2 regions of the Nodularia sp. LEGE 04288 genome follow, and region 1 is predicted to be linked to the other one. Evidence: riboswitches for the same ligand, from Rfam matches in the RefSeq annotation. Region 1 holds a riboswitch; the other holds the start of a gene.
What was found. A riboswitch is a leader RNA that binds a small molecule or an ion and turns the genes downstream of it on or off. The one in region 1 is predicted to bind cobalamin.
Positions count from the first base shown of each region.

Region 2: linked by a shared signal. The riboswitch ahead of cobG (precorrin-3B synthase) and the one ahead of AACX33_RS03905 (DUF1636 family protein) in region 1 are both predicted to bind cobalamin.

Region 1 is NZ_CAWQOY010000044.1:74,773-80,568, reverse strand. It holds gene AACX33_RS03925 (HesB/IscA family protein) at 1-38, shown strand, start outside; gene AACX33_RS03920 (2Fe-2S iron-sulfur cluster-binding protein) at 299-598, shown strand; gene AACX33_RS03915 (transporter substrate-binding domain-containing protein) at 676-1,950, opposite strand; gene AACX33_RS03910 (class I SAM-dependent methyltransferase) at 2,072-2,920, opposite strand; gene AACX33_RS03905 (DUF1636 family protein) at 3,134-3,526, opposite strand; cobalamin riboswitch at 3,549-3,756, opposite strand; gene AACX33_RS03900 (ankyrin repeat domain-containing protein) at 4,413-4,877, shown strand; gene AACX33_RS03895 (nitroreductase family protein) at 4,864-5,796, shown strand, end outside.
Region 2 is NZ_CAWQOY010000117.1:19,017-24,812, reverse strand. It holds gene cobG (precorrin-3B synthase) at 1-1,348, opposite strand, end outside; adenosylcobalamin-variant (AdoCbl-variant) riboswitch at 1,335-1,435, opposite strand; gene AACX33_RS14630 (hypothetical protein) at 1,596-1,805, opposite strand; gene cbiE (precorrin-6y C5,15-methyltransferase (decarboxylating) subunit CbiE) at 2,047-3,267, shown strand; gene AACX33_RS14620 (tetratricopeptide repeat protein) at 3,336-3,998, opposite strand; gene AACX33_RS14615 (Uma2 family endonuclease) at 4,130-4,699, opposite strand; gene AACX33_RS14610 (sucrose synthase) at 4,895-5,796, shown strand, end outside.

The sequences.
Region 1 (5,796 bases):
CCGATGATGGCACACCCACTGGTGTACCTTGCAGCTAGTACCGCTGTGAATTCGTAATTCGTAATTGAGCCTTCAAAGCTGACCCTAGAAATCATGGACACTTGCTAATCTACGGGTTTGGAAAAAGCGCAAGTTGGTGAAACCGATACCACTTATCATTACTTACAGCCGGAGGAACCCCATCAATGCAGTGTCCTCTTCCGCGCTGTTTCTGGAAGTTTGGAGTTCACTAGGTAACAGAAACTCACAAACTGAGCAAAATCAATTTCATCGTATAACTTTTGAGGAGAATCGGAAAATGGCAAGCTATCAAGTTAGATTAATCAACAAAAAGCAAGAACTCGACTCCACAATTGAAATCGATGAAGAAAGTACCATTTTGGAAGGAGCCGAAGAAAATGGTATTGAGTTGCCTTTCTCTTGTCATTCAGGTTCTTGCTCTAGTTGTGTAGGAAAAGTTGTTGAAGGTGAAGTTGATCAATCTGATCAAATCTTTTTAGATGACGAGCAAATGTCTAAAGGATTCGCTCTACTTTGCGTTACTTATCCCCGTTCTAATTGCACAATTAAAACTCACCAAGAACCATATCTTGTGTAGAGTATTGCTTTGAACTCTCAGAAGGTTTAGATCCCCGATTTCTTGAAGAATTCGGGGATCTTTTTCATCTAGGATTACTAGATTGCAGAATTTTGAGAATTGTCTGGACTATTACTAAGCCAGCGAGAAGAAATGTCTTCCAAAGTGCCATTTTCCGACATCTTTCGCAATTCAATGTTGAGGTCTTTGGTTAAAGGACTATCGATGGGTAAGACAAACCCATAAAGCTCAGTTCCCAGAGACAAGTTAGTTAATTTTAAATTCAGTTCGGGATTTTGCGTGAGGTAATATTCCATAGCGGGACGGTCGAAAACTACTGCATCTGCTTTTTGATCAGACAATTTTTGTACGGCTTCTGCCAAATTTGCCACTTTTTGCACTCGACTACTATAGTTCTGCACAACTTCAGCACTAGATGAGCCTTCAACAGTCGTTAACCTAGCATCTTTTAAGCTTGAGGGATTGGTAAATTGTTCAGTAGAATCACCGGATAAGGCGATGGTTATGGCTGAAGCAAGTCCGGCTGTCAGTGAAGAAACTGTGACTAGAGCTAATACCATCCAAGTCCCGGCGATGAAACGACCGAGACGGGTAACCGGTGCGCGATCGCCATATCCCACTGTAGTCAATGTTACAAGTGCAAACCACATCCCATTACCCACTCCCTGGAAGTAATTTTTCGGGAATTGCTCGCTATTTTTATTTCGTTCCGCCAACCAAACCAAATTCCCCACCACGAACATCAGGATAACTAATACGCCCACGGAAGTTAAAACCGCAGTCTCAAAAAAAGGTTTTACCCGACTCCAAATACTGGGATCATCTGCTGCTGTTAAGACAGCAATTTCTGTAGAAAAATAGGGTTGGGTAAAGTCAACTTTTTCTAGGCGCTGGGCTGTAATTGTGATGGGGCCAATCAACAAATCCAATTCTCCCTGATTCACAACTTCTAGGGCATTGGCAACGCTGGATTGCGGTATTAATTCATACTCTATATTTTGAGAGCGAGCCACTTCTGCCCAGACTTCCACACTAATGCCATTCGTGTCTGTATCTTTGCGAACTACAAAAGGAGCAGAACCAGCCACACCCACTCGCAACGGCGCACCTGAAGCTAAAGTTGGGATAGAAATAACTAAAGCGACAGCTACCCCAGTCAAGCAATTATAGTTGGCTGCTAAACCCTGGCGGACGCGAAAAATAGATGCAGACAAAATCCTATGCAGTGGCTGTGAATGTAGGAAGTGGCGGAAATTCATGAGTGGTTGACTCCTGATATACTTGTGCGATCGCTGACTAAAAAAGGTGATGTTATTTCCTAAACAATGTCTGGATGATAACTCTTGAGCCACCGCATCTTCAAGCTGACCGCCAATATTAAATCAATTTTCAACAAACATATTTTAAAATTTTTCCTAGACTTGATGCGTAATATCTCTTGTACAGACGCGATAAATCGTGTCTCAGCAACTTTTATAACTGCCAGAGTTGAATTTGATAACAAAGATGACTGTCAAAAATCTGTCGTGCAGCTAGACCCTCAGTAATTGGTTGATCCAGCCAACGTTTAAAAGCCCAACTTCCTATTGTATGTACAGGTGGAACTGCTATCTTGACAACATCAGCAATATATTTAAATGTGGTCAGTCCAAATGTCCGAAAATTACTCAGACACAAATCAATTGTTGGTGCAATAGATTGAGAAATATCTTCGGATTTGATTAATTTAAATCCTGTCTTCTCTAAAGCTGCTTGAAGTTCATGAGCAATATGACAATTAGAAAAAATGCCCTCTTTGTATTCGGCATCAAGGCGCATCATATCTGCTATGAGTAAGTAACTACCATTATTAAGTAAACGCGCTGCACCTTCAGCTAAATCTTCCACCGCCATATATTGGCTACTTTCACTGAAGAGAACTAAATCATAGGAATGTGAAGTCTGAAAATCTTCAAATGTCGTTAAGTAGAAAGGTATTTTACCGTTAGTATTTTGAATAAATTTCTCTTTTTGGATTGCATCGGGTGCTAGTCCTTCAACACTCAGACCACGTTCCCAAAGAGATTTGGCATTACCACCAATACCACAGCCTACATCCAGTACGGTTTGAATTCCTTCGGGGATGAAACTAAAAAGTTTCGCTGCATAGGCTTCTTGCGCCTCACGCAGGTCAGTTAAAGTCAATTCTTCTCCAATAGTTGGGATTGCTTCCCAATAACCGTAATGTAGATAGGAAGAACCTGTGAGTCCCATATAGTAATCTATGGCTGCATTTTGGTAGCGTGTGGCTTTGGAAATCTTAATTGACTTTGGTTTTTGCATTGAGGGTTAAGGTCAGGTTGGCGAAGGTACTGGTATTTAATCACATTATTTGGATGAAATACTAAATTTCGCTGGCTGTCCTACGCACCAGGCGCAAAGAGCTAGATTGAAGAAAGAGATCGCATCTGAATGTAAATAAGATTGCGATCGCCAAAATCCGTTTCAAATTCGGTATTGTTAGTTACATGATTTTCTTTCAGTGGATTTTATCAGTCAGGGAGTGGGTACTGCTGGAATACGTGCCAAAATTCCTTTTTTGAGTGGTTCTGGACGTTCACTCCACGGTAATAAACCTTCTGGATGAGCATGATATTTACCTGCACACTCGAATACTCCAGCCACATCTGCGGGTGATAACTCAGGCGAAATGTCACCAAACAGATATGTAGATTTACCATGTGCAGCAAAGGATACCACACAAGAGCGATCGCAAGCGCTCATGCAGTTCACTGGTTGAATCACAAATTCTGTGTTCAATTCCCAATTGGGATAATGTGCTTCCAAGTGTTTCAGAAATTTTTCTCCACCACTTTCACCAACACGCTTCCCACCTTCCCACTTACTCGCACAAGTGGTACAAACAAATATTGTATGTTGTGCTGTCATCTATACCTCGTAGATTTTAGCTAAAGTTACTTTTTTATCGGCGGGTATTCTGACTTACGTAATTTTAAATTTTAAATTTAGGATTTGGGAATGTCTGATGCCATCTTCATATCTCAAAATAAAAATCTAAAATCTGTTTACAGCTGCGGGACAGCGCCGGAATTACACCGAACTTTCCCCGTTACCTCTAATAGCTAATTTCTACTAGAACCGGATATATGAAAATCTATCATACTTTCGTCAAATTTAAATCAAATCTTGTATAAATTTAACAGATAGTTTCTATTGACAGATAATAGTTAAATTGTTACTCGCTTAAATTTTCAACCATTCATGTAGCCGAAGACTTCCCCAAAGGTATTATCTTGACAAAGGTTTTGGAAAAAGCATATTCAATTTCGGTCGATGTCCAATAGCTGATTTTTCTTAAATGACTGTAGCTTTGGCTGCATTTTTAGGTTTTATTTCGCTAATTAACCCCAATATGTCTTGGGATCTTTATAAATGATTCATAATTTAAAATTATCAGAGTGATAATATATAAGTAAGCTAAATAGTTGCTAGTGAACCTAAACTTCCACAAAAAGCGATACAAGGCTATTTTAGACATTTCTCTCTTAATTCTGGTTCAGTTAAAAATTACGCAGCACCTCAGATAGATTCAATCATAAAATGACTGAAATCTGCGTGAACATTGTCCTAATATTAACCTGTTTTATTCAGGTATCAAATAAATGCCAGACTTTTGTCAAGGGGTGTTTAAAGCTATTAACTAGCTAGAGTTTAAACGACTCTAATCATTAGGAATGTATGTTTAGCTGAAGAATGCTAGGTATAACCTATTATTCACCTTTCTGAGTCCATCTAGAAATATTAAGGATTAGTCATGAATCAGATCAAAAAGCAAAAATTGAGTGAAGTCACCAAGCAATGGATGATAGCAAAAGGCTACAATCCCCAAAACTTGAATCAAGCAGGTGAAAATGGCGATACGGCTTTGATGAAAGCAACTAGAGAGGGAGTTTATGCAGTTGTCAAAGAACTCATTGATTTGGGCGCGAATATTAATGCTAAAAATAATGATAATAATAATGCTTTATGGTTTGCTTGTTTCGGCAATCATTACGAGTTAATTAGCTTGCTGCTAGCTGCCAAAATTAACATTAATAATCAAAATGATAATGGTGCAACTGTGTTAATGTATGCAGCATCAGCAGGAAAAACAGGTGTGGCTAAATTACTTCTACAACACAACCCTAATTTGGAATTAAGAAACTTAGACGATTATCAAGCCATAGATTTTGCTAGCAATATAGAGATTTTAGGATTACTCAAAAATGCCGCAAAGTAAGAATTTAGAGACGGCGTACCACGATATCACCAAGCATTCTTACTTATCTGTACAGATTAATCCCAATTATGTAGATGCTTCCACCCAGCCAACTGCATTTAAAGTTTATCCCAAGTTTTATCGGCGGGTAAAATTAAATCTCAATAATCCCGTGCATTCTTTTATCTGGTTAACCAGTGCAGTTACTCTGGAAAAGGCATATAAAGATGTCCCTTATAAACTCCGGGTAAACCCCTCAGCAGGCGCTTTATACCCTACGGAAGTTTATGTGCAAATTCGCGGGATGTCGGGAATAATAGATGGTATATATCATCTAGAAGTTGAGAATAATTGTCTAACTCTGATTTATGAATTAATTGATGATGGCCTAGAAAGTTATATTATACCGGGTAAAAGTATCAAGGGATGCATTTTTTTAATTAGTTGTGTTTATTATAGGTCTAGCTGGAAATATCAGGATAGAAGCCTGAGATATTGCTTTTTAGATAGCGGTCATCATTTAGGTGCGATCGCAGCATCAGCTTATCTGCATAACCAAGATATACAACTGATTTTTGACTTTGATAAACTTGCTCTTAATACAGTTTTAGGCTTTGAAAATAAAGAGTTTATTACTGCTGGGATAATCTCAGGTGAAGTGCAAGAAAAGCCAGTCAGGCGTTTAAGGCTGAAGGTTCCTTTTGTCTCTGGGACAGATTATTTTGAGGCTAATGAATTTATTGAACATAGCTATGAACTAACTGCTATACAGCAGAGTTCGGCACAGCTACTAGAACAGCCACAGTTTAACTTGGACAAAGATAAATTCTATCAAGCTGTTTGGAATAGACGTTCTATTAGACGTTTCCGGAAACAGTTTATTTCTCAAGAAGACTATTTATATATCTGGCGACAAATTACACAATCAATACCAACAGAG
Region 2 (5,796 bases), on a different contig from region 1:
CACCAACATAAATGTGATAAGCTCCCATTGTTCCATTTTCTGATTCTAGGCTGACACCGAGCAAGGTAATATCACTATGACTATGCTGGGCGCAAGATTTTTCGCAGCCGCTAAAATGAATATGAACTGGGTGATTTAGACTAACATGAGTTTCCAGATACTTTGCTAATGCCAAAGCATCACCTTTAGTATCCGTGGCGGAAGCTGCACAACCTTTATTACCAGAACAGGCAACTAATGCACTATTGATATTACTTGCTGAGACATCTAATTTTAAAACAGCAATTTCACTTTTGACATCGGTAAGCGATCGCGCCGGAATATCTGTCAGGAGCAAATTTTGCCAAGGAGTTAGCCTCAGAGTCCCGTTACCAAATCTCTGGGCTAAATCAGCTAAACCCCTAATTTGCTGAGTCTCTAGCCTACCTAAAGGTAAAACCACGCCAATATAAAATAAGCCTGGCTGACGCTGGGGATGAATACCGATATGTTGATAGTTGGAGTTTGACCTGTTTTCGACACTGGTTTTGTCAAACTGTCCCTGGGATGTGAGTTGAAAACCTAGACGTTGTTCAACTTCTTGAAGATAACGTTCACAACCCAAATTATTTAATAACTCTCGTAAACGCAGCTTGCGCCGACTGTTTGGGTCAGTATAGTTGAGATAAACTTCAGCCAAAGCTGCCAAAACTGGCAAACATGACTCTGGTAATAAGACAATTCCCATATCAATGGGTGGTTTTCCTTTGACACCGACGCTGAGATGCAGACGAAAATAAACTCTACCGTCAATTAAGACAGCAGCAAACATGATATCGTTGAGGCGATCGCACACCGAGACTGTACCACCACCATCAAAGCAAACACTAAATTTTGCCGATAGTCCTGATAGGGTGGGATGTGCGGCGATATAATTTTCCCAGTCCTGCACAAAGGGACGAGTATCAATTAATTCTTGGGGATCAATACCAGCAGTGGGACTGGTCATAATATTCCGAATGTGGTCAACAGCGAAATTGCGAGAACCAATACCTATATTTTGTAAATCCTGGAGAACTGCTGCATTTATTCCCGAACGCAGTTCCCTGATTTGGAGGTTGGCGCGATTGGTAATATCGACATATCCACCCCCGTAATTCTCTGCTATATCTGCGATTGCATGACACTGTTTACTATCCAGAATTCCACCTGGTACTCTGATGCGTGATAATATCCCATCTTGAGCGGGTGTATCATAAAATAAGCCAGGACATAAGGCAAAACCGGACAGCAAAACATTAACTCCTTCCCTGTGCGACGCAGGCAATAGATAGTATGTGTGTCTTAAAAACACTGCTATAGTTGGCATTCTGACTTGGCAAATGTTCTGCTTTCGCTTTACCATTACAGCTGCGGCACAGTCCCGGAATTTCACCGGAGTTTCCCAACTCTTAGCTTCAGTAATTTAACATGATCAGGTATTCAGATCGCTGGATGCGATCTATTTTTTATATTCAGTTAAACTTAGCACTGGGTATATCTGGAGATTTTATTTACAACCCAATGAGTAGCCCTGTGACATTTCTTTGGGCTAATTACACAACATTTCAGTAATTTTATTGTACTAAATCAACTAAGGTGTCACATTGGAACCGGACTACACATGAAACTAAGCATCCACGATAATGCTCAGATGTGAATACCGATAGTGTGATGTTGGTCGAACCAGGTTCTAAGATGCGTTTCACTTTGCAAACTTGCATCTTATTCTTACAGTAGGCAATAATGCGATCGCCTGCTTTGACATCCAACGCTTTAATTTTCAATTAATACTCAACCTAATTATGAAATTTAATTAACTCAAGTAAATATATATTGCTATATTTTACCTGGATTAACAGTTGTAATGCTTGTTCATTATAACACACTTACTAATAGTTATGAAATGCTCAAATTTTGGCGCTGTTTGACAAAGCATCATTACAGGCTATTTTTCCAAAAAATGATGATTAACTGGGATTAATCGCCGAAAAAGCCGCAAAATTTAGTTAAATTATTACAGCTTCTATGACACGGAAATGGTTATCGATTGTGGGTATTGGTGAAGATGGCTTACAGGGGTTAAGTGCGATCGCACGTTCTCTGATAGAGCAAGCTGAAGTGATTGTCGGAGGCGATCGCCATTTAGCCATGTTACCCCCAAATGATCAACGCCAGAAAATAGCCTGGACATCTCCCATTAGCAGTTCCATCGCCGAAATTATCCGTCGTCGGGGTGAATCAGTCTGTGTGTTAGCCAGTGGCGACCCTTTTTGTTACGGTATCGGTGTCACCCTGACGCGACAAATTCCCCTAGAAGAAATTACGATTATTCCTGCGCCTTCCACCTTCAGCCTCGCCTGTGCCAAATTGGGATGGTCTTTTAGGGAAACAGAAACCTTGAGTTTGTGCGGTCGTCCAGCCTCTCTACTCCATAGTTACATCTATCCCAACGCTAAACTTTTGATTTTGAGTGAAGGCAAAGACACGCCTGCAACTGTTGCCGACATCTTGACAAATCGCGGTTATGGTGGTAGTAAAATTACAGTTTTAGAACATCTGGGCGGTATTCAGGAAAGAATTGTCGAAGGTATAGCCGCAGATTGGGATAAAAGAGAAATTGCACCGTTGAATGCGATCGCAGTTGAATGTATTGCTAATGCTGGGGTGGTACCTTTACCTAGATTACCAGGATTGCCAGATCATGCCTATCACCATGATGGACAGTTAACCAAGAGTGAAGTCAGGGCGGTGACTTTAGCAAAATTAGCTCCCATTCCCGGAGAATTACTGTGGGATGTCGGTGCGGGTTGTGGTTCAATTTCTATCGAATGGATGCGGACTGATTCTCGATGTCAGGCGATCGCCATTGAACAGAATTCTTCTAGACTGGGTTACATAGCCAACAACGCCGCAGCTTTAGGAACTCCCCACCTGAAAATTATTAGCGGTAAAGCACCATCAATTCTCCAAAATTTACCCACACCGGATGCGATATTTATCGGCGGTGGAGTCACAGCAGCAGGGCTGTTTGATATCTGTTGGAATGCACTGCGTCCGGGTGGGCGATTAGTAGCTAATGTTGTCACTGTAGAAGGTGAGCAAATTTTATTTAAATGGTATGAGCAGGTTGGTGGTAGTTTAACTCGTATCGCTATTCAAAGAGCAGAACCTATTGGTAAATTTTTAGGTTGGCGGGCGATGTCACCTGTTACTCAATGGATAGCAATAAAACCTGAAAACTTTTAATAATAGTGAAGTGTGCAGACAAATAAATTATTTATTTTTCGTCCCATATAATTCATGCTATCACACTGTTAATAATTTATCTGGGCTAATTCATTTCTAACATTCTCCAGCATCACTTGATATCGAGGATCTTGTAAACCATTTCCGAAATCCCCATTTAAATACTGCTGTAAAAGTTTCTCTGCCGCTTTGTAATCTGCCATTGCACTGGCTTTATTATTTAAATCACGGTACATATTACCTCTGAAAAAGTATTGATCAGCATTGGGACTACTATCACCAATTAATTGATTCAAATCGGAAATTGCTTTCTTTTTTTCCCCTAACTTTTCATAAGCCCTAGCCCGGTTCCAATAAGCTCCCCTACTAAAACCAAACCTACCTGTATTTTGCCTAATTACTTCGCTATGGTCCGCCACTGCGGCTTGATAATTTCCCAGGTTATAGTAAGCATTAGCACGATGATAGTATGCTTCTTCACCTTGAGGATTGAGAGTAATTGCCTGTGTAAAAGAAGAAACCGCAGATTGGGAGTCTTTTTCGCAGTCTTCTTGAAAGTGTCCCAGACCTATGAAGTCTTTGACTGTATTCAGATACGGTGGCTTAAAAGTTTGGCACTCACTAGCAGCATTAGAAGCTGGTATTTGTGCAACTAACGGGATCGAAAAACCTAGCAGCAAAATAGACGATGCATAAGCTAACACAGAAGGTTTAGAGAATGTAAATTTCATAATTTCAACCAGATTAATAACGCTAATTTAACACACAAAAATTTTTTCCCAAGTTACTAAAATAATGAAGTATGGGCAAAACCCACCCCATCCGGTTTTTTAGGCAAAACCTCACGCCTATCAAATATCCTCTATGATGCAAAAACTACATCTTCGTAAAGTTCTGCTATAGTCGCCTCAAAGTCTATACTATTTAATCGAAATGACTTTTCTTCTGCTGTGTAGGATTGCAAAACCCACAGCCCTTGACCATTACGGCGAAAACATTCAACTCGCTGACGTTTTGTGTTAATTAAGACGTATTCTTCTAGAGTTTCTAGCAGCTGATAATCGGCGAATTTATCCCCTCGGTCAAAGGCTTCGGTAGAATCAGATAAAACTTCCACAATTAAAGTAGAAAATCTTTTATAAGCTGGCGTTTCTTGGTCTCTTTGGTCGCAAGTTACCATGACATCGGGATAGTAAAACCGATTCAGTGATTCAATTCTGGCTTTCATATCCGCGATGTAAACACGACAACCTGAACCACGTACATGATTACGGAGGAGAGTAGCAAGGTTGAGCGCAATTGTCACATGGGAATCTAGCGCCCCCGCCATTGCGTAGATATAGCCATCAATATACTCATGTTTAATATCACTCTGCTCTTCCATCTCTAAGTATTCTTCAGGAGTGACGTAGATTTCCGGGGAAGCAACCATATTTAAAACCTCAAGGTATAGACTATATTCCTGGGGTTTCATCCCCAAGCCAGAAGTTAACAGCTTTCCTACTATCTAGCATATACATATAAAAACGGGAAATGTACCTCAAAGATCACAGTTGCTGTTCGCCTAGCGTCTTGGAGATAGGAGAGATAAATGAGGTCTTAACCTACTACCGTTGTGAAACTTGTTATGCATGAATTATGTGAGACTGTATTAAACAGTGAAGAAAAAATTACTCTGCGTCAGTTTATCCTGGAATTAAGTGCTACCGATAAACGTTATTTTTTAAGAAACGAGATTTTACATAATTTTGCCGACTTTTGTCACCAATACCAAAAGCCTACTTACTTTTATTATTCTTCTTCTATTGGCAGACTAATTCATAATACCCATGAAATGATTTTAGAAGCAGAAGGCACATGGTTTGTGGTTCGACCCAGGATTGGTAGTCAACAAGTGTGGCGACTGCAAACCGATTTCTCTGGATTTGAGTCAATGACACCCCAAGCGTGGTTAGATGTCAGCGATCGCCTCGTTAATCGCTATCAACCGCACATTCTCGAAATTGATTTTCAACCTTTTTCGGAAGAATCCACTAGAATCAGTGACCCCAGAAACATTGGTCAAGGTCTAGCCTTTCTGAATCGTTACTTGTGTAATCAACTGTCTAATGACACTCATTATTGGCTAGAGGTGATATTTCAAGCATTATATCGGCTGACTTATGATCAAAAACCGCTGCTAATTAGCGATCGCATTCCCTCCGGTCTTCACCTAGTCAAACAAATTAAGCAAGCCTTAAAATTTCTCAATCAGCAACCCCCAGAAGAACCTTACGCCAATTTTCGTCCTCACCTCCAAGAACTCGGTTTGGAACCAGGGTGGGGTAATACGGCTGGGCGCATATCCGAAACCCTAGAACTGTTAGAACAACTCATTGATAACCCCCAACCCGCTATCTTAGAAGCCTTTGTCGCCCGTGTCCCCGCCATTTTCCGCGTCGCCCTCGTTTCCATACACGGTTGGGTTGGTCAACAGGATGTTTTAGGTAGAGATGAAACACTAGGTCAAGTAATATATGTCCTCGAACA